DNA from 2 places in the Pseudoalteromonas sp. ECSMB14103 genome. Region 2 is predicted to be linked to the other one. Evidence: riboswitches for the same ligand, from Rfam matches in the RefSeq annotation. Region 2 holds a riboswitch; the other holds the start of a gene.
What was found. Region 2 has a riboswitch for lysine ahead of lysC (lysine-sensitive aspartokinase 3). Riboswitches for the same ligand answer to the same signal wherever they lie in the genome.

Region 1: it holds a riboswitch for lysine, as region 2 does, so the genes downstream of both, dapA (4-hydroxy-tetrahydrodipicolinate synthase) here and lysC (lysine-sensitive aspartokinase 3) in region 2, are expected to answer to the same signal.

What each region holds. Positions count from the first base shown of each region.
Region 1 covers NZ_JWGY01000012.1:47,815-60,580, reverse strand. The annotation lists gene acnB (bifunctional aconitate hydratase 2/2-methylisocitrate dehydratase) at 1-1,630, opposite strand, end outside; gene RF53_RS16485 (OmpA family protein) at 1,922-2,977, opposite strand; gene RF53_RS16480 (protein adenylyltransferase SelO) at 3,367-4,776, opposite strand; gene RF53_RS16475 (DNA-3-methyladenine glycosylase I) at 4,779-5,483, opposite strand; lysine riboswitch at 5,675-5,871, shown strand; gene dapA (4-hydroxy-tetrahydrodipicolinate synthase) at 6,000-6,884, shown strand; gene RF53_RS16465 (2,3,4,5-tetrahydropyridine-2,6-dicarboxylate N-succinyltransferase) at 6,900-7,640, shown strand; gene RF53_RS16460 (PLP-dependent decarboxylase) at 7,640-8,845, shown strand; gene RF53_RS16455 (succinylglutamate desuccinylase/aspartoacylase family protein) at 8,851-9,972, shown strand; gene RF53_RS16450 (phospholipase A) at 10,176-11,210, shown strand; gene RF53_RS16445 (bifunctional GNAT family N-acetyltransferase/hotdog fold thioesterase) at 11,278-12,171, opposite strand; gene RF53_RS16440 (spermidine synthase) at 12,344-12,766, shown strand, end outside.
Region 2 covers NZ_JWGY01000007.1:67,482-80,247, forward strand. The annotation lists gene RF53_RS12435 (NYN domain-containing protein) at 1-500, shown strand, start outside; gene RF53_RS12440 (sodium-dependent transporter) at 505-1,827, opposite strand; gene RF53_RS12445 (4'-phosphopantetheinyl transferase family protein) at 1,968-2,723, shown strand; gene lysC (lysine-sensitive aspartokinase 3) at 2,876-4,255, opposite strand; lysine riboswitch at 4,331-4,503, opposite strand; gene nhaD (sodium:proton antiporter NhaD) at 4,614-5,861, opposite strand; gene RF53_RS12460 (hypothetical protein) at 6,081-7,367, shown strand; gene RF53_RS12465 (condensin complex protein MksE) at 7,373-7,921, shown strand; gene RF53_RS12470 (hypothetical protein) at 7,918-10,692, shown strand; gene RF53_RS12475 (DUF4136 domain-containing protein) at 10,828-11,379, shown strand; gene RF53_RS12480 (peptide-methionine (S)-S-oxide reductase) at 11,509-11,997, opposite strand; gene RF53_RS12485 (TonB-dependent receptor plug domain-containing protein) at 12,189-12,766, shown strand, end outside.

The DNA of each region.
Region 1 (12,766 bases), on a different contig from region 2:
TACCTGGCTGCATTTCACCTTTAAAGCGAACCAAAATAGACTCAGGCATATCAAGTGGCATAACACCTGTTGCTGCTGCGAATGCTACTGCACCTGAACCCGCTGGGAACGAAATACCTAATGGGAAACGAGTATGTGAATCACCACCAGTACCTACGGTATCTGGTAATAACATACGGTTTAACCACGAGTGAATTACACCGTCACCAGGGCGAAGTGAAACACCGCCACGGTTCATGATGAAATCAGGAAGCGTATGGTGCGTGTTTACGTCAATTGGTTTAGGGTAAGCAGAGGTATGACAGAATGACTGCATTGTTAAATCTGCAGAGAAACCTAAACATGCTAAGTCTTTAAGTTCATCACGTGTCATAGGACCAGTAGTATCTTGCGAACCTACAGTAGTCATTTTAGGCTCACAGTATTGGCCTGGGCGAATACCGGCTACGTTACATGCTTTACCAACCATTTTTTGCGCTAGTGTAAAGCCTTTGTCTGACTCTTCAGTCACTGCTGGTACTTTAAATACATCAGTAGCACCTAAACCTAAAGATGTACGTGCTTTGTCTGTTAAACCACGACCAATGATAAGTGGAATACGACCACCAGCACGAACTTCATCAAGGATTACATCTGATTTAAGTTCGAAAGTAGAGATAACATCATCAGTACCATGGCGTTTAACAACACCTTCGTATGGGTAAATATCAATTTGATCACCCATGTTGAACTCGTCAACATTTAATTCGATTGGTAATGCGCCAGAATCTTCCATTGTGTTAAAGAAGATAGGTGCTATTTTGTTACCTAAACATACACCACCAACACGTTTGTTTGGTACAAATGGGATATCATCACCCATAAACCAAAGCACAGAGTTAGTAGCAGACTTACGAGAAGAACCAGTACCTACAACGTCACCTACATAAGCAAGTGGTAAGCCTTTAGTTTTTAATTCTTCAAGCTGTACGATAGGACCTACTTCACCTGCTTTATCTGGGTTTATGCCATCACGCTCATTTTTTAGCATTGCCAAAGCATGAAGTGGGATATCAGGACGTGACCATGCATCTGGTGCAGGTGATAAGTCATCGGTGTTTGTTTCACCCGTTACTTTAAATACAGTAACAGAGATTTTTTCAGCTACTGCTGGCTTATTTGTAAACCATTCAGCTGCAGCCCAAGATTCGATAATTTGCTTAGCAAACGCATTGCCTGCTTTGGCTTTTTCTTCTACGTCGTAGAAAGCATCAAACATAAGTAATGTGTTTGAAAGGCCTTTTACTACGATTGGCGCTAATGATTCGTCATCAAGTAGGTCAATCATTGGCGCGATATTGTATCCGCCTAGCATTGTTCCTAATAATTCAGCTGCTTTTTCTTTAGAGATAAGAGAAGTAGTCGCTTCACCTTTAGCAACAGCGGCTAGGAAGCCTGCTTTGATGTAAGCAGCGTCATCAACACCTGGTGGTACACGATTGATTAATAAATCTAAAATGAATTCTTCTTCACCTGCCGGTGGGTTTTTTATTAATTCAATAAGATCAGCAGTTTGCTGAGCATCTAATGGCGCTGGTACGATACCTAACGCGGCACGTTCTTCTACGTGTTTACGATATTCTTGTAGCACAATATTGCCCTCTTGGTGACGTGAAAGTATTCGGTAGCGCTTCATGCGCACTTGTTACCCAATACTTATAGTATTCTAACGCGTAATTATAAAGCTTTTATAGATAGATGAAAATCCATCCAGTTACACAACTGATTATACCGACTATAAACACCATGAATAGTAGTTACGGGAAATTCTATTTCCATGAATACTTGTTAAGTAATAATCATTACTATTTAGGTAGACAAGCATAAATAGCGGCCATAAAAAAACCCAGCATAAGCTGGGTTTTATAATCAAAATAATCTATTAACGTAAAACTTTTACTGTTTTGATTGTTTTGATGTGCGCTTCAACACGACGATTCTCTGCGTGTGCAGCGGCTGTGTTAGCTTCATTTTTAAGGCGCTCTTCACCTAAACCTACCGTAGTAATGCGGTCAGATGCAATACCGTCAGCTATTAATTGCTTAGCTACCGAATCAGCACGCTTTTTAGATAGCATTTTGTTGTAAGTCGCTTTACCTACTGCTGAAGTATGACCTTCTAAAAGCACTGTTGTATCTGGGTAATCTTTTAAGAAAGATGCAACTTGATCGATGTCGTCTAAGTAACGCTGTGATACAGCAGCTTTGTCGTTAGGGAACGTTACTAATAAGCTCACAGTTACTTCTTTATCTTCATATAAAGTACAACCAGTACCATCAACAGCATCTGTCATTGGTGTATTAGGACACTTGTCATCAGCATCTAAAATATTGTCATTGTCGCTGTCTACTGGCTCAACCATAACTTCAACAACCTCTGGCGCAGGCTGTACCGGCTCAGCAGGCATAGTGTTTTGTCCAAAGAAATAGTTAATACCTAATTTAGCGCCAACATCTGTGTAACCTTTATCAATACCTTGATATACAGCAGTTTCAACGTTAGCGAATAAGTTATCAGTAATGAAGTGTCTGTAACCAACACCTGCATTTAAGAACGTGTTGTCATCAACAACGTCCATTGATTTAATACCAACTAAACCGTAGAAAGGACCGCCATCTAAATGGTAAAGCGCATCAATACCAAAACGGCTACCGTCGATGTTGTTACGGTTACCAGCGGCTTTGTCGAATGCATTGAAATCAAGATCTGCATACTCTAAACGAGCACTCCAAAAATCGCTGAAGCGGTAACCCGCTTCAAGACCAAAGCCAGTCGACTCGTTTACGTCAAGACCAGCCTGTGCGCTCATATTTTCCCAAGACGCATCGTAGTAGTCGCCAAATGCGCCAATATAGAAACCTTCTTGCTTGTCAGCAGCAAAAGTAGATACGCTAGTTGCAGCTAACGCAATTGCAATAGTTAGTGATTTTAATTTCATTGTTTTCTTCCCATTTTAACAACTAATAAATTGTGGCTAATTAAGTACTAGCTCACTAAGTTTTATACAGACTAACTCAACTTTTGTTAATCAATACTTAACGAAAAATAAAGTTTATAATTTTTTTCAATGCGATATAACGATATCCAACAAATCAGTTTAGGTGAAATTTAAAACTTTACCTAGCTAGAAACCAACTAGTTGATCATATAAATCGATAATCTGCAGAAGACACAAAGACAACTCAATCAATTGTTCTTGCTCACAATGAAACTAACTTATCTTTATGTTTAGATAGTAACACCGGAATTTGCTTTGCTCAATCAATGAACATCTCTGTGCTAAAATATCGTTATTTATAATCATTAACTTATCTATTTTTACAACACTTAAGTACCACAAAAAGTTTTATAGTCGGTATCATTTGCCGGTACCTCTTGAAATTCGGCCATATCATCGCTGAACAGGTACGGTTTATTAGCTACTTTTACAAAACGGCTCATCAGTTTACTTGAACCAAGCTCATTATATTCAGCTAATATTGTTTCAATTATATGATTTCGCGGAATTATACGTGGATTGGCTGCTCGCATGGTTTTGTAGCTATCGTTACTTGTTCGGCTTTGCCACTTATTCGCCCACTCAATTAATTCTTTTGGAATAGTTGCATTGCCATTCACAAACTCCGTCAGTGCATCAAAAGTATTGGTGTAATCAAGATGATGTGCTTGCAATAATGTTAGTAGCTCAGAAACAAGATCTTTGTCGCCCTCTTTTGCACCAGCCAGGCCTAATTTTTTGCTCCACATTACTGTAAATTGAGTATTAAATTGCTCTGAAAAATGATGTATAACTGGAGTAAGTAATGACACAGCTTTTTCTTCATCATCGCTAATTAATGGGATAAGGCTTTCAGCTAAGCGAGCACAATTCCAACTCGCCATATTTGGCTGATTACCAAAAGCGTAGCGGCCTTGCTTGTCTATAGAGCTAAATACGGTGTCAAAATCAAAGCTATCCATCATTGCACACGGGCCATAATCTATAGTTTCGCCACTTACGAGCGTGTTATCGGTGTTCATAACGCCATGAACAAACCCAACGCGCATCCAATTAATAATCAAGTTCACTTGATTGCTAATGACTGCTGTCAAAAAAGCGATATACCGCTCAGGGCCTTCACTCGTTATTTCAGGGTAATGGCGTTTAATTGCTAAATCAGCTAATTTTTTTAATCCCTCAGTATCGCCTTGGGTTGCTAAGTATTGAAACGAGCCAACACGAATATGGCTGCTTGCTAGGCGAGTAACAACGGCCCCTGGTTGAGGCGGATTACGGTAAACCGCTTCGCCGGTACCAACCACAGCCAAACAACGAGTAGTGGGAATACCTAATGCGTGCATAGCTTCACTCATTACGTATTCACGAATAGCAGGGCCCAGTGCACATCGCCCATCGCCACCTCTAGAATACGGGGTAGCGCCTGAGCCCTTTAATTGAATATCCCACAGCTGGTTTTTATCGTCATTTATAGCACCAAGCAAATGCGCTCGCCCATCACCCAAGCGCGGCGAAAAGTGACCAAACTGGTGCCCAGAATAACCAAGCGCTACCGACTTTATTTGCTGTGATTCATTGCCTGCAAAGGTACTAGCACGCAGCTGCGGCTCAACACCTATATTAAACTGCTTTGCTAACGCTTCGTTCCACAAAAGCAATTGCGGAGCTGCAACGCTTGATGGTTGATCTTCTATTGCGAAATTATCTGCTATGTCTGTGTATCTCGGCACTAGTTTCATGGTTAATTTCCTGACTGTTGACGTATACCTACGCGATTGTCACCCACACCATAGGCCACAATTAAACTTAGCTCTTGCATACTTAAACCACTTTGCTTTTGCATTTCGTTAAAAAATGCCTGCGCAGCAGTGAGTGATTTTTTAGTTTGCAGCCCACCATCAATAATTTTATGTGCCCTTAGGTAACTCTCTACATCTCGCGAAAGTAAAAAAGTGTCTTTGCCAAGTGCTCTTAAGGCATAAGGGCCTGTATTACCGCCTAATCGGGCACCGTGTTTTTTTAAATGCGCCCATAAACCAATAATATTATCTGTTGGCCACTGGGCAATAAACTTGCTAAAACTGCCATATTCCTGTGCTATTTCGTGGATCATGTAGGCATTTTCAGGAATTGTTTTCACTTTTTTATAATTACGAATAATACGCTCATCACTCGCTTTTTGCTCGAGCATATCGGGCGGCATCATTAATAGCTTATCAACGCTGAATTCCCAAAAAACCTCTCTAAAGCCCGGCCATTTGCTGTTTATTACCGACCAGTAAAAACCACTTTGAAAAACTTTTCGGGTAAATTCTTCAAGCCAATCGTCGTCACTTAACGTGCTTAATGCTTTTTTAGATAAGGGTTTTGCGAGTAATAACTTAAGCATTTTTTCAGAGCCTTTTCGCTCTACTGCTCGCTTATAAATATCGCTAAATTTTTCCATACTTATTAAATACCTCGCTGCTCATAGGGTTAGTTTACGAGAAAAGCAGCCAATACGTAACCACCCACATTTTCGATGAACTAATCTGTATCCTGCAACTTGACACCTAGACGGCTAAAATGTTTTAATCGCCGCAATTACCCTATTTAAATTGTATTTTGTTAAACCTTTTGCGGTTAAACAAAATACAAAGGGCTAGAAGAGGTGCGTTATTCAGGTAGCGTATGTTAGGAGCGCAAACTCCAGTGAGCATACGTCAGGGGAATACCGCCGAGAGGTAAACGCTTTTGCGAAGCAATTACTTCGGGCGACTAGGTTGAATCCTAGCGACTGTCACCAATAGCTGTTTTAAAACAGCTTATTAGTTTGGTGGAGAGCTTCTGGTCTTAAATAATAAGGCCGTGCGCCCTATTATTTTAAGCCCATTCGCTCTTCGAATACTGTTCGAACGACGTTAATGCGGCTCACATCATACAGCCCCTTTAATATCTCGAACACCTTATAGGTTCGTAAGAGATGATCAATAATTTCAATTTAGACGACTACGCACTGTGGACAGCGCTTGTTACGCCGTTTGATCAACAAGGTAATGTTGACTACGACACGCTCACAACACTTGTTAGCGAACAAGAAGCAGCACACAACGGTATTTTACTGCTCGGTAGCACAGGTGAAGGCTTAGCCCTTACGCTTAATGAGCAGCAAGGCATTGTTGAGCATGTGTGCCAATTAAAACCCAGTGTACCGCTTATGGTTGCTGTTGGTGGTAGTAACTTGGCCCAACAAAAAGAATGGGTTAGCTACTGTAACCAATTACCTATTCACAGCTACTTATTAGGCTCGCCTCTTTATGCAAAACCAGGGGCTGTAGGTCAAACACATTGGTACGAAAACTTATTAAACGAAAGCGCGCATCCGTGTATGTTATACAACGTACCTGGGCGCAGCGGTGTAAGCATTCCTATCGTAACCATTGAAAACTTAAAAGCGCACCCAAAACTGTGGGCTTTGAAAGAAGCCAGTGGCAACATCACCCAATTTGAAGCATACCGACAAGCCGCGCCTAATTTAGCGCTATACAGTGGCGACGATGCACTTATGCCCTACTTTGCCCAAGCAGGTGCAAAAGGCTTAGTATCGGTTGCGGCAAACGCGTGGCCTTTGCAAACACACGAATTTGTAAAACGCAGCTTAAGTGGCCAACACCCCAATTTATTTGCTCAGTGGACTCGCGCTATTGATAGCCTATTTGCTGTAGCAAACCCTATTCCCGTTAAAGTGCTAATGCACCAACAAGGCCGCTTAAGTAGCCCGTTGCTGCGCCCGCCTTTAACGCATCTTGAGTTAACGCAAACCGATTGCATTACCACTGCAAACGACACCATTTTATCTTGGCATTAAATACAGGTTTTTATAATGAGCTGGTTAGAACTACTTAATAATTTAGAATCGGGCGCAGTACGCGCAGCATCACAAAACGAAAGCGGTCAATGGGAAGCTAACGTAGAAGTAAAACAAGGCATTTTAGAAGCCTTTAAAAATGGCACTAACACCGAGTTTGCAGGCGGGTTTGTTGACAAGCACAACCTTGCACCGCAAGAGTTTAGCACTGACGACGGCGTGCGTATGGTACCAGGTGGTTCAAGCGTTCGTCGTGGTGCCTACGTAGCTAAAGGCACTATTATTATGCCACCAGCGTACGTAAATATTGGTGCATACATCGACGAAGGCACTATGGTTGATAGCCACGCGTTAGTGGGCTCGTGTGCACAAGTAGGTAAAAACGTACATTTGAGCGCAGCCGTTCAACTTGGCGGTGTACTTGAGCCAATCGGGGCAAGCCCAGTTGTGGTTGAGGACGATGCGTTTATTGGCGCAGGTTGTGTCATTGTTGAAGGCGTAGTGGTTAAAAAAGGCGCGGTACTTGCACCAGGCGTGCGCTTATCTGCAACCATTCCGGTATACGACTGCGTTAACGAGCGTCAGCTAGATAAAGGCGAGCCAATTCCAGAATACGCAATTGTAATACCTGGCTCTCGCCCGGCATCTAACGAATGGGCACGAGAGCAAGGCTTAAGCATGTCGTGTGCGTTAATTGTTAAATACCGCGACGAGCAAAGCGATGCATCATTATTGCTAGAAGAGGTTTTACGATAATGAGCTTTTTGAGCACGCCAATCAAAACCGCTGTTAATAAGCTTACTCAGCAACTTGATACCCCTTTTTTTGTTTACGACTTAGATAAACTAAACGCACACCTTACCCGTTTAGTTGCGCAAACCGATGTAAAACTTTGGTATGCAGTAAAAGCGAACCCTCTGTCTAAGGTTATTCAAAGCTTAGATAGCGCAGGCTTTAACTTTGACGTAGCAAGTAAAGGTGAACTTGAACAAGTCCTTGCACAAGGTATTAGTTCGCAGCGCGTGCTCAACACAGGACCTGCAAAGAGCCCTAAACAAATTAAACACTTTATCGAGCGCGGCGTACGTATTTTTGTTGCCGAAAGCCTCAATCAAGTGCGTTGGTTAAACCAACAAGCGCAGCTGCAAAATACGCAGCTGCAAGTTTTATTGCGTGTGCAACTACGCTGGCCTGAAGGTGAAAAAAACCCACTAGGCGGCGACAGCCTAACTCCGTTTGGGCTTGGCTGCGATGAATGGCAAGCGCTCAATACTGGCGATTACCCAGCACTTAATTTTGATGGCCTGCATATTTTTCAGTGGGGCAACATGCTTAGCACGCAAAAGCTAAGCGAGCTGTGGTCGCAAATGATTGCACCGCTTACCACCTTGGCTAATAACTTAAATATAAACCTTAAAATTCTCGATTTAGGGGGCGGTTTAGGTATTCCTTATACACAAAACGAGACAATACTTGAATGGGATGGCCTTATAGCCGCGCTTGCTAAAATTAAAAAAGAGGCGGGTGTAGACGAGCTTTGGATGGAGCTTGGTCGTTACGCTGTAGGCGAATGCGGTCATTATGCTAACCCCGTAGTAGAGTGCAAACAAAACTACGGCCAACAGCAAGTTATTTTAACCGGTGGTATTAACCACTTATTGCGTCCTGCTGTTACAAGCCAAGATTTTCCTGCGGCGTTATTGCGCGAATCAACGGCGCCAGAACAAGCAATGAGCCTATATGGCCCATTATGTACTGCCCTTGATTGCTTAGGCGAGCATACCCTACCAAGCGATTTAAACGAGCAAGACTGGCTGGTGTTTAGCCAATGTGGCGCCTATGGTTTTACCGAAAGCATGCCCTATTTTTTATGCCATGAACTAGCTGCAGAATACGTGTTACAAAATGGCGAGCTCACCTGTGTACGCCAAGCAGAAGATGCCAGTCACTACTTAAGGTAATAAACATGAGCATAACAACACCCATTAGCCAAGAAAACATTGTAGTAGGGGAAGTAGCAAATGGCTTGCCTCTCACTATTCCGGTGTATCGCTTAAAAGGCGACGGCACAGGTCCAAGCGTGTATATTCAAGCCAACATGCATGGCGCCGAGGTACAAGGTAACGCGGTTATTTTTCAGCTGCTAGAGCAGTTAAAACAGCTCAATTTAAAAGGCGACATTACCTTAGTACCATATGCTAACCCTATTGGTTGCAATCAAAAATCAGGGGAGTTTACCCTTGGCCGATTCGACCCTATTACTGGCACTAACTGGAACCGTATGTATCACTACAATAGTGATTTAGTCACCCAGTTTGCCAAAGATCATAGCCAGTACGACGATGCAGCTTTAAAAGATAACTTTAAACAAGCCTTGCTTGATGAAATAGACACCAAACTTAACGGCTCTGCATATTTACTCAATACCGGTAAACGCATTGCGCTTAACCTGCAAAAGCTTGCGCACCAAGCCGACATAGTGCTCGATTTACACACAGGCCCTATTTCAAGTAAGCATTTATATTGCCCAACCTATGCAACAGACAGTGCTCGTTATTTTAATATTGAACATGTACTGCTGATCCCAAGCGACTTTGATGGCGCTATGGATGAAGCTAGCTTTTGCCCATGGTGGCACTTAAGCAATGCACTTAGCGCGCAAGGGCGTTCGTTCAACGTGCAGGTAGAAGCCTTTACAGTTGAGCTAGGTAGCCAAGAAAAAATAGATTTAAAAGAAGCACTCAACGATGCAAAGAGCATATTATGCTACCTAAATCAAAAGAACGTATTAGTAGATGCACCGCATAAACCAGCTAATATAACTCGCTATGCGTGTAACCTAGATGACTACTTTGCCTATTACGCCCCTATTGGCGGCATGGTTGAATATATAGCACCACTTGGTAGTCATATTAAAGCAGGCGAGCCCATCGCACATATTTTACGTATGGAACGCTATCTAAGTGAACAACCATTACAAACGCTGACTCTTGATTGCGATGCTATCGCTATTTTGCACTTTGCCTCAGCAAGCGTTAATCAAGGCACTGAGTTGTATAAATTTTTTACAAACGTATTTGAGCTATAGCTCACCCTTCTCATTGCGTGAGAGTACATTAATCTCCTAAGTTAATGTACATTAGATAAAGCGGCTTTGGCCGCTTTTCTTTTGATCTGTTAGTACCGCCTTTAACGTAATGTAAACAGTTCAGTAAAAGTTCACTGTACCTAATGTAAAAAGCGTTATAATAAAATAAATCACAACCTACCCAATACTCACAAGGAATTACAATGAGCTGGCGCCACTGGATCACCCTTTCAGCTTTACTAAGTACCGCAGCATTTGCGCAAGACGAAGTACAAACAAACGAGCAAGACAGCAGTATAGAACTCGTCAAGCAATGTATTTTGAATGAAGTAATTGGGGGCGATGGCAAGCAAACACTCGATGAGCTTCGTAAAAAATGCTCTGCACTGGAAGAAAACAAACAACTGACCGCACTCGATAAACGCCAAGCACGTGAAGAGGTTGGTAAAAAAAATCGTAATGTAATCACCCCCCACAAACGTAATTACATATTGCCATTATCATACGTATCGCATCCTAACGATCGTCCTTTCGACCGTTTTGATGAGCTCACCGATGAACAAGATGGTGATACACTCGATAACTTAGAAGCAAAATATCAACTTTCAATCAAGGTTCCCTTGTTTGACGAATTTTCTGACGAAGACCAAGCCTTGTATTTTGGTTTTACGCTGCAGTCCTATTGGCAAATTTATAACTCAGAGATTTCATCGCCATTTCGTGAAACCAACTATGAGCCTGAAATTTTTTGGATAAATTACCTGGATCCAGAAAACGTACTTTGGGGCGATGAAATGGCTATTGTGTTAGGTATTTCACACCAGTCAAATGGTCGAAGCCAACCAAACTCGCGCTCGTGGAACCGTATTTACGCCGACTTCATATGGGAAAACCGAGGCTTTGTTTTTAGCTTTAAACCTTGGTATCGCATAGCTGAAGACGAAAAAGAAAACCTGCTAGATGCAAAAGGTGATGATAACCCTGATATTTACAAATACATGGGGTACTTTGAATTTAGCGGTGCATATCGTTATCACGACCATGAATTTAGCTTTATGACTCGCAATAATTTAAATTCAGACAATCGTGGTGCACTTCAGCTTGATTGGTCATTTCCTTTGTGGGGCCGCGTTCGTGGCTACGCGCAATACTTTAACGGCTACGGTGAAAGCCTAATAGATTATAACGCTGACGTTGAGCGTATTGGTGTGGGTATATTATTAACTGATTTGTTGTAAAATCAGCTTATGAAAAAGCCAAGCATTAATTATTAAGTGCTTGGCTTTTTTAATTAAAAATTACTCGTTATTTTTTTACGGCAAACACACCTTCAAACTCAGCAACTACGTTGTCACCATCATAAATGATTACCGGTACCACATAACTTGTTTTACCATCGGCTTCTAAATCGCTTAATTTGCCTTTACACGCTTGTAAATCTACACAACCGCGCGGATCTGTATTGAGTGGTTTCAGGTACTTAATACTCGCATCGGCTAAAACTATGCTACCTTCAAGTCCCGCTTCTTTGAGCGCCAAATACGTTGCACCCCAGCCAGTTAATGTGGCTAAACTATAAATAGAACCCGCAAACATGGTGTTATGTAAATTTAAATTAGCGTCTAAATCAGCGCTGGTTGTAAATTGCCAATCGGTGTAACTTTCTACTTTAATGCCCATTGCATCACTAATAGGAATTGATTCTCGCCAGATATTTTGCAATACCTGAGTCCAATTTGGATGGCGGAACCAACCCGGCTCACTCGGTTTTTGCTTAACCATTTTATAATGTTGTACATCACCATACGCCAAGTGCGCTTTTTCTTTTAATTCGTACCCATGACGCTTATAAAACTCAAGCGCCCGCTCACGTGCAAATAACACCAGTTCACCGGCATTTTGTGTCCACGCTATTTTTTCTAAATCGTGTAACAGGCGACTACCAATATGCTGATTTCGGTTACCTTCAGCCACAGCCATATAACGAACCTGAGCTTGCTCGTGGTTATTAAAATGTAATCGAGCCACACCTAATACGTCACCCTCTTTATTTTTTATAAAGCGGTGTTCAGCGTCTTGTTCTAAATCATCTTGTTCAGAACCTCTTGGTTCCCCCCAAGGAGCGCGTAAAACCTGCCAGCGTAATTGATAATAAGCTTGCCAATCTTCGCTACTTTGTGGGGTACTTACCTGAAACATACTTACTCCTGTTGCTGTAAAAGCCGCATGTAAAAATTTAAAAAAGCCTCAACCTGTTGATGGCAAATACCATACTCCATCTTAACAAAACTGCAAATACGACTTTGGTGAAGCTTTTAAAATACGTAAAAAATTAATGACAGATCCCATTGCGCTTTACTAAAGCTGGTTTATGCTAAATACCATGACCACATACATTGATACCTCAACAGGCCTAATTAACAGTCATTTTATTGAAAACAGCCAAAATGAAGGAACGCTACTTTATTGGCAAAACGTAAATGGCGATCGCATTCAAGTTCGCGAGCATGGTAATTTACGCTGGCTGTTAATAAACAACACATTGCAATCCATTATCGACGTCAATAATCCACGAACTCTGTTGTTTCCTCATTTGCAATATTTAGCAGCGCAATGGCAAACACTGCCACCACCTAATAACGTGCTTGAACTTGGATTGGGCGGTGGGGCTATTCGTAACTATTTACTTAAGCAACACCCTCAAGTAAATATAACGTCAGTTGAAAAAAATGCAGGCATATTGGCATGTTATTCGCAGTTTTTTGCATCAAGCAGTAACGAAAATTTACTATGC
Region 2 (12,766 bases):
AAGAAAAACTTGTAAAATCGAAAAGTAATGCTGCCGATATTGCGTTAACTGTCGGGGTTATGGAGTCATTGTATGTCTCGCCGATTGACACTTTTGCAATAGCGTCATCTGATTCTGACTTTGCGGCGCTAGTACACTTTTTAAGACGAAATGGTAAAAAAGTAATAGGGTTTGGTAATAATACAGCGAGCGCTAAACACTATTTTGATGATTTTTATATTTTAGGTAAACAAAACACCATACCCAAAGTAAAAAATAAAAGTATTGCCTCTGTTGATACCTACCATTTAGCACTGGTGAAAGAAGCCGTTGAGAACACACAACATGCAAAAACTGGACTCTCTGAAACAGTGGATGTTGGTACCTATCTTCATCGAATATTCAACATTACAAAAAAGCAGCTAGGCGTAAGTAAGCTATATCAATATTTTAAATATCACGATCAGCATTTTAAAATGCAAAAAGCCCCCGACGGAGGCTTTTTAGTCTCGTTGCATTAAGTCATTAACCAAACGCGACGTTTGCAAACACCAAGGTCATTAATATTGGGCATACAAAACGAATATACTGGGCAAACCAAAAATGCGCGCCGGTGCTAGCTTGGTGTAACTTATTACCTCGTTTGAACATCCAGCCAACCGTTATAAAGTAAAATAACCCCATTAACGGAAGTTGGTACTGAGTAAACACCATAATAACTAAACCAAATAACCAATCAAAGTTTACTATAATTGCACTCGCACATATTAAAACCACTAAGCTTACCAACCACGTGGCTTTAGTGCGGTTTACATTGTGGTTTTCAACTAAAAACGCAACCGGAATTTCAGTAGACGAAATAGTCGAGGTCACAGACGCTATCGACATCAAAACAAAAAACAATAAACCAACCAGTAACCCTATTTCTCCCATGGTATTAAATAACTCAGGTAAAATGGCAAATATAAGCTGCCCTTCACCTATTAATTTACCGCCACTAAATACCTCAACGCCATTATGCTGTGCAACATAAATAGCCGGAATAATAAGTAAACCAGCTAAAAATGCAACGCTCGTATCAAGTAATGCAACGCTTGCCGTTAGTTTTGGCAAATTGGCATCAGGCTGTAAATACGAGCCGTAAATCATCATACACCCCACCCCTAACGACAACGAAAAAAACGCTTGTCCCATAGCGGCAATAATTAAATTTGGATCGAGTATTTGGCTAAAGTTAGGCATTAAATACGCTGCAAAACCTTCGCTTGCGCCATCCAAGGTGGCTATATAAGCAATTAGCGCAACAAGTAACACCAATAGCATAGGCATCAGTCGGCGCGACCAGGTTTCAATACCCGATTTAACACCCTTTAAAATAATGCAGGCCGTTAAAATAAGCATTAATGGTGTAAATACAAAATTACGGGCTTGCGAGTCACTGTGTAAAAACTCGCTCACACTGTGTAAACCAACAAACGTTGTAACAGGCTCAATTGCGTACGACAGCATCCACCCTGCCACAATTGAATAAAAGCTCAACATGACTACAGCGCCCGCAAGGCCAATATAGCCCGCAGCTGCACCTATTTTACGGTTGCTATCTTGCCATGCGTTACCCAGCGCTTTTACCGGGTTTGCTTGTGCGTTATGGCCTAAATACAGCTCGGTATATAGTGCCGGTAATGCCAATAAAAAGATAACCAGAAAATAGACGAGTAAAAATGCTCCACCGCCATGATTAGCAGCTTGTGTAGGGAACCCCCAAATATTACCCAAACCCACTGCCGCGCCAGCAGCGGCTAAAACAAAACCAAGTCGGCTTTGAAACCCATCACGCATTTGTGCCATACATCTACAAATCTGTTATTATTTTGATTGTTGTGAATTAAACCATATTTAATGCCAGCTGAGTAATAAAATTGTATTCAGCCTTTGTTTGTCGCGTTAACTGCTCACAATAACAACGACTTTTTACTTTTTGAGCTGATATGACCGCACATTTTTTTAATAACGCCTTAACCATAACGCCAACAGATTTTGCCAATTTACCTAAAGGCAAAAGTACCGTTTTGTTGTTCGACGCTAATACACTTAGTTTGGCTAATTACAACTTGGCGAGCTTACTCAGCGAATTTGAATTAACCGTTATTAACCGCCGTAAAAACCAAATAGCTAAAAAAGAATATGTAGCAAGCCGCTTACTTTTAAAATTGCTTGTGAAAACCACCCACCCTGAATTTTCAAATGTGCCATTAAATGCCATTAACACAAGTTTTAACCAATCCACAGCTAAATTAGAGCTGCATATTAACGAGTGCGTTATTAATACGTGTATATCGCACTCTCATGGTTTTGTTGGGGTTGCTTTAAATTTAGAAAGCGAGACGTTTGGCTTCGACCTTGAAAAAATTAGCTTAACGCGCCCGTTTGAAAAACTAGCCAAGCATTTTTACCACACAGACGAAGTTACATTAATTACGTCTCAACCTAATACGCAAAGCCAAGCCAATACCTTTTTTAGAATTTGGACATTAAAAGAGTCATTAGCTAAAGCAACTAGTCGCCCTATTGCCAAATTACTTAGCCCCAACGTATTTAACGAATTAACCTTAGTAAGCTTGGCCGCAAGCAGCCAAGTGGTAAACACGCAAACAGAGACGTTTGATTTAACCTTAGTGCATAAAAAAAGCACCGACTGGCGGTGCTTTGTGTTAACCGATGTCTCGCTTCTACCAATCCGCTAAATTAAGTGATCTATTTTGAGGATAGATAAACGTGGTGATAGCTAGGCAAAAATTCGTTATTTAGTTGTTCTAAATGAGAATTTTTTAACACAGATAGCGACACCTTTAGCCCCTAAAAATGATTAAGTATTATTGCGAATTGGTATTGCTAGTTAAACTTCTAACAAACGGCTATGAATAGCCTGAACCACATTATCAGATTCACTTTGTTCGACTAAAAAGCATAGGTTGTGCTTACTTGCTCCATGACAAATTAAGCGAATATTAAAATCACTTAATACCTGCATTAAGTTCATTTCGTGTTGGCGAAGTTGAATCTCAGAGCCAATAAGTGCCACTAGTGTTAAGTTGTTTTCAACCGATACATGGCAAAATTCAGCAAGCTTATCTAAACACGCTTGGTCGAGCTCTGGGCGCGACGCGTTAGGCGCATTATCAAGCGTTATTGCTACACTAATTTCAGACGTAGTTACCAAATCAACCGATATATTAAACTCGCTTAAAATAGTAAATACACGGGCTAAAAAGCCACTAGCCAATAGCATTTCAGGGCTTTTAAGGGTGAGCAAAATTTGATTTTTACGTTGGGTTACCGCGCGAATTCCTGGTTGCTGCGATTTTTCACGCTCTATCCACGTACCACCACGTTCAGGCTCGCGGCTTGAACCAACAAACACATTAATATGACTACGGCTAGCAGGTAAAATAGTAGCTGGATGCAATACATTTGCACCAAAGGTAGCCATTTCAGCAGCTTCATCAAAGCTTAAACGAGCAATCGGAGATGCCTTTACACATAATCGCGGATCGGTACTAAAAATACCCACAACATCAGTCCAAATATGTACACTTTTGGCGTTTATTGCCTCAGCAAGTAAAGCGGCACTGTAGTCAGACCCACCACGGCCAAGCGTTGTTGTTTGTCCAAATTCGTCACTGCCAACAAAACCTTGGGTTACAATAACTTGGTCATCTAACAGTGGGATCAAATATTCTTTAGCAGCTTGTGCAGTTGCGCTTACATTTGGCGTTGCTTTTCCAAACTGACTATCTGTTTTAAGTACTTGGCGTACATCAAAGCGATCGGCATTTAAGCCTTTTAAACGCAGCACTTGCGCAAATAAATACGACGATAAACGCTCACCAAAGCTAAGTAACTCATCGTGCTGCTGATCAGTTGTCAGTGTTTCAAGCGCTAGCGTTTGGAATGCTTTTAACGTTTCGTTAAAACCTACGGCTAAATCGGCATCAAGCGATAACTCATCTAAAATAGCCTGTTGAATGGCTAGCACGCCGTCAATTTGTTCTTGGCGCAGCTCTGGGGTAATGCTTGATTTACACAGTGCAACCAAATGATTAGTTACGCCGGCACTGGCGCTCACAGCGACAATACGCACGCTTTTATCGGCAACAATAATTTCGCTACAACGACTCATCGCATCAAAGTTAGCCACACTGGTTCCGCCAAATTTGGCAACGATGTAATCTGATTTAACGTCCGATACTGTTTGCGGCACTGATTGGGTAGTCATTTAGTCTCCTTTTGCGGTATCCAAACCGCGATAAAACAAGAAGAACTTGGCAAGTGAATGCTTGAAGGTAAATCCACTGCCAGAAGCTCTCCACCTAGATTGGTGACAGTTTTGAGGATTCAGCCCCATAAACCGAAAAACAACATCGACGTAACGTTGGTTTTCTCGGCGAGTACTTCCCTCTTTAATGGTTATGGGCGTTCGTCACCTACCATTAAATACCTAAGTATCGCACCTCTTCTGAATGTTGTATTAACCAATGGCTAATAAAACAAAACCCCACTATAAAGTGGGGTTTGAAAGTTAACGTTTAGACGTCTAGCTGTCAAGCGTTTTAATGCGGTTTGTTAAGCAAAACTTAAACAAACCCGCCCATGTAATACGCGCCCGCATAACCCACGGTATAACTTACTAACAAATAGAGCGACAAACGTAAGTAACTCATAAAAGTTAGCTCTTTTACTTTACTCATAGCAATAATACCAGCAGCCGATCCAATAATTAGCATTGACCCGCCAACACCGGTTGCATAAGTAAACGATAACCAATCTTGCTGGCTCATCACTATATTAGCTTTTAGTAAAGCAGCAGTGAGCGGTACGTTATCAACCCCGGCCGACAAAATACCCATTAAGTAGTTAGCGTACTGTGGCGCCATAACGGTGTAAAGGTCGGTAAACTTACTTAGCATTCCAATCTCTTTTAATGCACCTACCAATAATAAAACCCCGACGAAAAACAGTAAGGTGTCGTATTCTATGTCGCGTACGTAGTCGATAATGTTTTTGTTTATGTCTTTTTTGCGCATTAAAAATTGCGCCACTAAAAACATGATTGATAAACCACATAAAAAAGTTAGTAAAGGCGGTACACTGTAAATTACACTCAGCGCAAGTATGCTTATAACTGTAGATACAAAAATAACTGCAATGGTGATATCGGTTTTTTCTATGCGTTTTTTTCCAGATTTTGAAAAGGTTACATCCCCTTTCATGCCAATACTTAGCATTGCTGCTAACAGCATAACGCTAATAAATGCTGGCGCAATAAGCAGTAATAAGTTAGCAATGGTTACCTTGCCATCTAAAAATATCATTAAGGTTGTTACGTCACCGGTAATTAACGACACACCACCGGAGTTAACACCAAACACAATAAGTGTGGCATATTTTATAAGCTTTTTAGGCGGTAGTTTTAACGACATAACTACAGCAAGCGATATTAACGTAGCCGTTACGTTGTCTGAAACCGACGAAAACAAAAAGGCAAATACCCCAACCAAAAACATCAGCTTGCGTTCGCTAATACTTGTTGGCATTACTCTGTGCACAATATTTTCGATAAACCCTTTTGAATTTAAATAAGCAACAAAGGTCATGGCGGCCATTAAAAACAACCACAGCGATGCTATCTCTAAAATATTTTCGTTAAGGAGTTCTTGTACTTGCTCTGGGCTTTGCCCATGCAAAGGGAAAATAAACAGGAGGATCCAGCAAAGCGTGCCAAAAAAAAGCGTGGTTTTAGCTTTATTTACATGGATGATATCTTCTATAACAATCAATAAAAATCCGATCGCTATCAGGGTTAGAATAATCGTGGAAACCATGGGTATTAAATAACCTTTGATATTGTTTTAAAGAACACACGTAAAGTCCCTCTCGACGTGCCTATTTTCGGCGCGAATGTTAGCACTGCGGCTATACAAAAACTATTATTAAATAGTCTTAAAAACGAATACCATATACAGGCTAGATTAATTAGAATACGTAATAATGAGACGCTTCTAAATTCTCAATAATAAATTACTAGGATGTTGTAACACCTTATGATCCCAGCTAAAAAGCGACTAAATACCCTTAGCGAACATTGGGCAGTTTTAGAGCTATTATTTAAACGTTTTAAAATGGCCGACTTTAGCCTAAAAGACGTGCAAAATGCGATAAAACAAAAACAACCCACGTGGAACAACGAGCGCATTTACAAAGAAACAAACCGTTTGCTCAATCAAGATATTTTAATTCCACTGGCTAAATCATCACAGCTTGAAATTAACCGTGCAATTGCTGACTTTGCTACTTTTTTACTGCAAGAAGAGCATTTGGGCTTAGCACAAGAAATTAGCGTGTTAGTAGACGATCTTGCCCGTTTAGGTAATCGTTTAGATAACGCTGGTAGCATGGAAGACTTTGACGATTTACGCCGATTTAGCCGTATTATGGATGATCGGGTACGTAAAATAATGAAACTTTACGCGCACAACGAAAACGCCATTTTAAATATTGTTGAACAAGCGAAATCAAACAATGCGGTGCAATCACTACAAAAACGCTACAAATCAGTAATCGAAGCCTTTGATGAATACATAGAGCCCATGCTTGAAATGGTCGATATTAGGGGCGATTTTCATGCCTGCTTTACAATAATAGAGCAGCAAATCAGTAAACAAATCGAATTTATTGAACGCTCTGGTAAAGCATACACCGACAAACGTATGCTTGAACAGCTACGAACTCGCATACTCGAAATGAACCTAATGGGCCGAGAGAGTTTACGTAAAAGTGCCGATATGCTCATGCCCCTGCGCGAAGAGCTACGCCGAAATAACTTAGTTACACGCCAAGCGGCCAAAGTGCTCGGCCTTGTGCGTAAAAATGGCGTAGATAACATGCTAAGCGCTGTACAACCTAATTTTGTAACCGACTCTCAGCGTTATTCGCTTGGGCAACAACGCCATATTATCGCGTACATGGCAAGCTTGGTAGAATTTGAACACGAAGAATATCAACTTCCCGAACAACAAGATGTACCCGCATTTGTAACGCCTAACATTCCTGACTACAACGATGTAAAAACAAGCTTTGCTAAACGCTTTAACAAAAAACGTAAAAAACCACAGCCGCTGCTGCAGTTTTTAGATGAAAGCTATCCCGACTTAGACGCCGACGAAATGCTCTTTTTATATCAAAAATTAGTCAGTGATAGCGACATTAAAATTAGCCAAAGCGATGAAAAAGCCCGAGTTAAAATTGCCGGCCAACACTTTTCACTTTACCCATTTAATTCTCAGGCATCAGATTCAGCAACTCAGCCTAATACTGAGGCAGATAAGTAATTACCATGACACATATAAACCTAGAAGAACTCACTCACCTGCAAGCAATCAATAAAAAATTAACTGCGGGTTACCACATTTGCGAACAAGACAACGTAATGTGGCAAGAACTCGACCAACACATTGAATCTTACAGCGCACTATTTACCGCATTAGGCCATGATTTAAAACACGATAGCCGTGGCTTTTACTATTTTGCCAGCGACGAAAGTACGCCAAATATGGGTAAAATATCGCGCGCTATCGCACTCACTATTTACATTTTAATTGAGCACTTTGCCAATACCGGTAAAGACCCAATGCGCGCCCTGTTTGATGAAGTAAACGATTTAGAACTGATGCAAACCTTAGTGCAAATAAACAAGCACTTGTTTGATCAGCTTGAGATATTTTCGGGCTCAGATTTACGAAAAGATGTTTACCTACGTATGGTTCGTTTAGGCCTTGCCCGTGAAGTAGAAGGCGGCTTTATGCTACAAGCACCTATTCACCGCTACATTGATGCATTAATGGAAGTAAACGAAGAAACCTACATGACGGAGGACGAGCAATGAACAACTTATACGGACTGAGTAAACTCGCCCTACTTAATACCGCAGGTTATGCAAAGTGTGTGATCCCGCTTGATAAAAGCAGCTCTATTTGTGCGCCAAATAATACCGGTAAAAGCTCGGTTATTAACGCCCTGCAATTTCCGCTTATAAACGATTTACGCCTTACCGAATGGGACGGGCACGATTTAGATGAAACCCGTAAGTTTTATTTTTCATCGGATCAGTCGTACATTTTACTAGAAGCCAACCTCCCTCATGGCTCGGTGGTTATTGGTGTAGCGGGTCTGGGTAAAATAGCCGGTTACGCGCACCAGTACTTTTGTTATCAGGGCAAGCTCGATTTAGAACAGTACACGCAAGGTAATACCATAATTAAATTTACCAAGCTGTTTAATCATTTAAAGTCGCTTAATTACAATCCTATTGAGTTAAAAGCACAAGAGCTAAACGCCCTGCTTACCGGCGGCGCAACGCCCTTTGACGGCGACATTAATTTAAAAATGATCCCGCTTAATAACGTGCAAGACTCCGCCATTTATAAAGAAATTTTTAGACGTATTCTTAACTTACACAAATTGGGCGCAAGCGATGTTAAACGCTTTATGCTGCGAGTGTTTGAGCGCCATATGTCAAACTCAAAGGTTGATTTTTACGAAGTATGGCGTCGCTCGTTTGACAAAGTAAACCGGGCTAAGCGCGAATTAAAAGCGCTTGAATCAATGCAAGAGCCAATAAGCGCACTTGAATCAATGCTTGAAAATCAAACCGTGCTTAAAGGTAAATTAGCAGCGTACGCGCCTAAAATTGACCAAGCACTCATTGACTTTGACACCTACCAAGAAGAGCAGCTTAATGAACTTGGTATAGCACTTGAAGACATTGAACACGAAAAGCACGAATTTGAGCAAAAACAAAGCCTATACGTACAGCAATCGCGCGATATAGAGCGCAAACAAACTCAAATTGAGCAATGGTTTTTAGATTACAGCGCCCTTAAAAGCGAGTTTGAACTGGTAAATAAAGCCACAATTAAAACCAACCTTGGCCAACTTAAGCAAGACTACGAGTCGCTTTCGCACTCTATTACCAGCGCACAAGGGCAAAGCTTGCACACGCTTGATTACCGCATTAGCGAAACGCAAAAACAAATTAAAAGCTTAAAACTGCAGCTTAAAAACCTTGAGTTTAATTTGTTCACCCGTATGCGCGAAGACCTATCGCTTAAAGAAGTGGAAGAAATATCACGCATTTTAAACCCCGACCTACTCTCGTTTGCCACCACCACTAATGGCGATATAACCATTGATGACGAAGACGCCTTTGGGGAATTTTTATCATTATTAAGCGATAACGTTAAAGGCGGTGTGCTTACTTTGCCAGGCGCAAGTATTAAACTTAAAAAGCTTTCGCCAGTACAAATGCAAAGCGGCGAAAACAAAGAGCAATTAACCGCGCAGTTAAGTGCGCTTGAACACGCGTTAAAAGAGTTTAAACAACAGCGCGAAGTGGCAGCCAATGTTGCCGATAAACAAAAAGAAAAAGACGCACTTTACGGCGAGTTAATGAGTCTTGAGGGAGCACTAAAACGTTTAGAGCAATTTGAAGTAATGCAGCAGTCGGTAGACGCGCAAGCCATGCTAAAAGAGCAATTATTAGCAGAGCGCGAACAAGTTGACGATTACCTGCAAGACATTCAAAAAAATAGTGGCTCAATTGCAGACAGACGCTCGTTAATTAAATCTAAGCAAGAACAAATTAATCGCCAAACCGAGCGCCTTCGCCAAGTTAAAAGTGAGCGAATTGATCACACGCTTGATTTATACAGCGGTAAAGTGACCCCGTACATGATTGATATAACGGTCGATTTTGATAACCTAAGTGACTTAGTACATCACTTTAATAAAGACTGCCAAGAGCTTCGCAACTTTGATATAAACGTGCGTAATACCTATTTGCACGTATATAACGCAGGCATTACTAAGTTCGATAACGAAACCGACGAATTTACTAAATACCAAAAGTTAATTAGCGCATTTCATAACCTTGATAACGAACGCGATGCGGTTGAGCGCCAAGGCCGTGTAGCTCTGACCGAAGTAGCCGCCACGATTAAGGGCTTGCGTGAAGACTTAGACCGCCTTCGCCGCGAAATGAACAGCTTTAATAAAGGCATAAGCCAGCACCGTATTTCTAACCTTCAAGCGTTTAAAATTAACGTAATACCACGCAAAATGCTGGTTGATAGTATTGATACCATTATCAGCACGTCGCATCAGTTTGAACAAGGCGACACCCTTGATTTATTAAGCCAAGAACCCTACAGCGAAAGCGCGGTAAACGAAGCAAAAGATCACCTAATAAAACTTGCATCAGACAAAGCAGGCTTAACGCTTACCGATTTATTTGACATCCGTTTTGAAGTGGTAAACCGCGCTGGCGAAACCGAACACTTTGAAAAAATAGACTCAGCCGGCTCAAATGGCACACGTATTACTATTAAGTTATTGTGTGGCATGTTGTTTATTCGTTACTTATTAAGCGATCAGGAACAAAACCTGTACCGTATACCTATTTATATTGATGAAGCGGCCGACATTGACCCGCAAAACCAAAAAGCAATTATAGAAACAGCACTAAGCTTTGGCTTTGTGCCAATATTTGCCTCAGTTAAGCCGCAAATAAGTTGTGACTACATTGTGCCGATTCGTTCGGTAAAAGATGGCGCACAAAACTGGGTAGATGAAAAAGATTGGATAGAAGTAGAGCATTAAATTTTTGAGTGGCTAATTAGCATTAATTAGTCATTCATGTTCATCACACTAAACTAATTTTTAGAACCTTTTAATAATACACATTTATATAAGGTGTGTTATTTTAAGGTAATGCATTTTATTGGAGCAAACGTAATGAAAAATATACTTATTGTTGCAGCACTAGCACTACTTACCGCTTGTACTCAAACCCCAGATTGGGATTACGATAAATCAGCTAACTTTAGTAATTTTAAAACATTTGCTTGGGTAGAAAACGCGAGTTTAACTAAAGACACCAACAACTACCAAATTAACGGTTTAATGGAAAAACGCGTGCGTACTGCGGTAAATAATGAGCTTACAAACACCCTTGGTATGACATTAGTAGATCCAGCCCAAGCTGACGTACTTGTTAACTATCATGCGTCGGTAGATAAAGAATTAGAAGTAGATACATTTAATACTGGTTACAGTAACCGTTGGGGTTACTGGGGTACTGGTTTTCAACGAGACACAACAGCGCGTGAATACGAAGTGGGTACATTGGTTATCGATATTGTAGACAGTGCATCTAATCAACTAATATGGCGCGGTGCTAAAGAAGGCCGATTAAAGAAAAAACAAACACCTGAGCAACGCGAAGCATCAATTAAAAAAACAGTCGCAAATATTTTAAGTAACTTCCCGCCGCAAAAGCAGCAATAAGTTTAAAGTTAGTTTTTAAAAAGCTCACAAAATGTGAGCTTTTTTGTGGGTGTTTATTTTGTATGCGCTAAGCTTGCTTGCGCGAGAAGTAATAGCTTCTAATTACTTACATAGCATTGAGCATCAAGTTTACAATTTATATTTATACAATAAATCTAGTGGTATATGGCAGTAATCATCTGGGTGGTTAGTTAACCGGTCTTGATGCTCTGGATCGCTTGGTACGTAATTGGTTAACTGCTCCACCTTTACCGCAATTTTATCGGCATCGCTGCGCTTATTTATATAATTGCGTGCAATATTTAAATGGTTTTGGCTTTTGCTATAAATGCCCGTCCGGTATTTAGGGCCTACATCTTCCCCTTGCTTATTAATACTATAGGGGTCAATAATTTCAAAAAAATAGTCAAACAGTTGATTGAGTGAAACAACACTTGAGTCAAACGTTACTTCTACACACTCGGCATAACCATCGTATTCTCCTTGCGTGGTATTACTTGCGCCGTTTGCACGCCCTGCTTGCGTTGTTATAACGCCGGGTAAATGCTTCATAAATTCTTGCACGCCCCATAAGCAGCCGCCGGCAAAATAGAGTTTATTGTGTTGCTGAACTGTCATCGTTTATCTAACTCAATAAAGTTAATTAAAAATACATGTGTATTGTAACGCGTTAATTATACAAATGATTATCAAATGCAGATTTTTATAATTACTGTACAATAGCGCACAAAATTGCACTGACTAAGTTAAGCTAGCCCACCCGCTTTATATAGTTTTTATTAGTGCCTAAACACATTATGAGATACACCATGAATCGCACTGAGCATTTTATATTTTCTGCACTGCTGTGCAGCGTTACACCTTTTTCTTATGCGCAAGCTACAAGCAACACCGAAACAGCAATAGAACAAATTACTGTTGAGGCATCGGCCACGGCAAATAAATTACCTGTTGGCACCTTTGACTCCCCCGTCTCTAATTTAGAATACGACCCTCGTGTTGATTTACAATCACGTAATATGGCAGAAGCCCAGGCTGATGTAACAATTCGTGGTGGTATTTTCGAAAACACAGGGTTTAGAGTCGGCAGTGCTACCCTACTCGACCCTCAAACAGGTCATTACGTTGCTGAGCTCCCAATTGCACCGCAAATGCTAACTGGACCTTACGTTTTAACCGGAGCCGACAATGCCTTAAACGGTATGAACAGCTCTGTGGGATCGATTTCGTTTGGTTTTAAACCCATCAAAACTGGCGGCAATGTCTCTGTAGGCACAGGTACAAACAACTTTAACTTACAAAGTATTTACGCAGGAATAAGCACAGAAATTGATGATGCTAAAAATTGGCAGCTTGGCTTTGAGGGCGAATATTCTCATTCACAAAG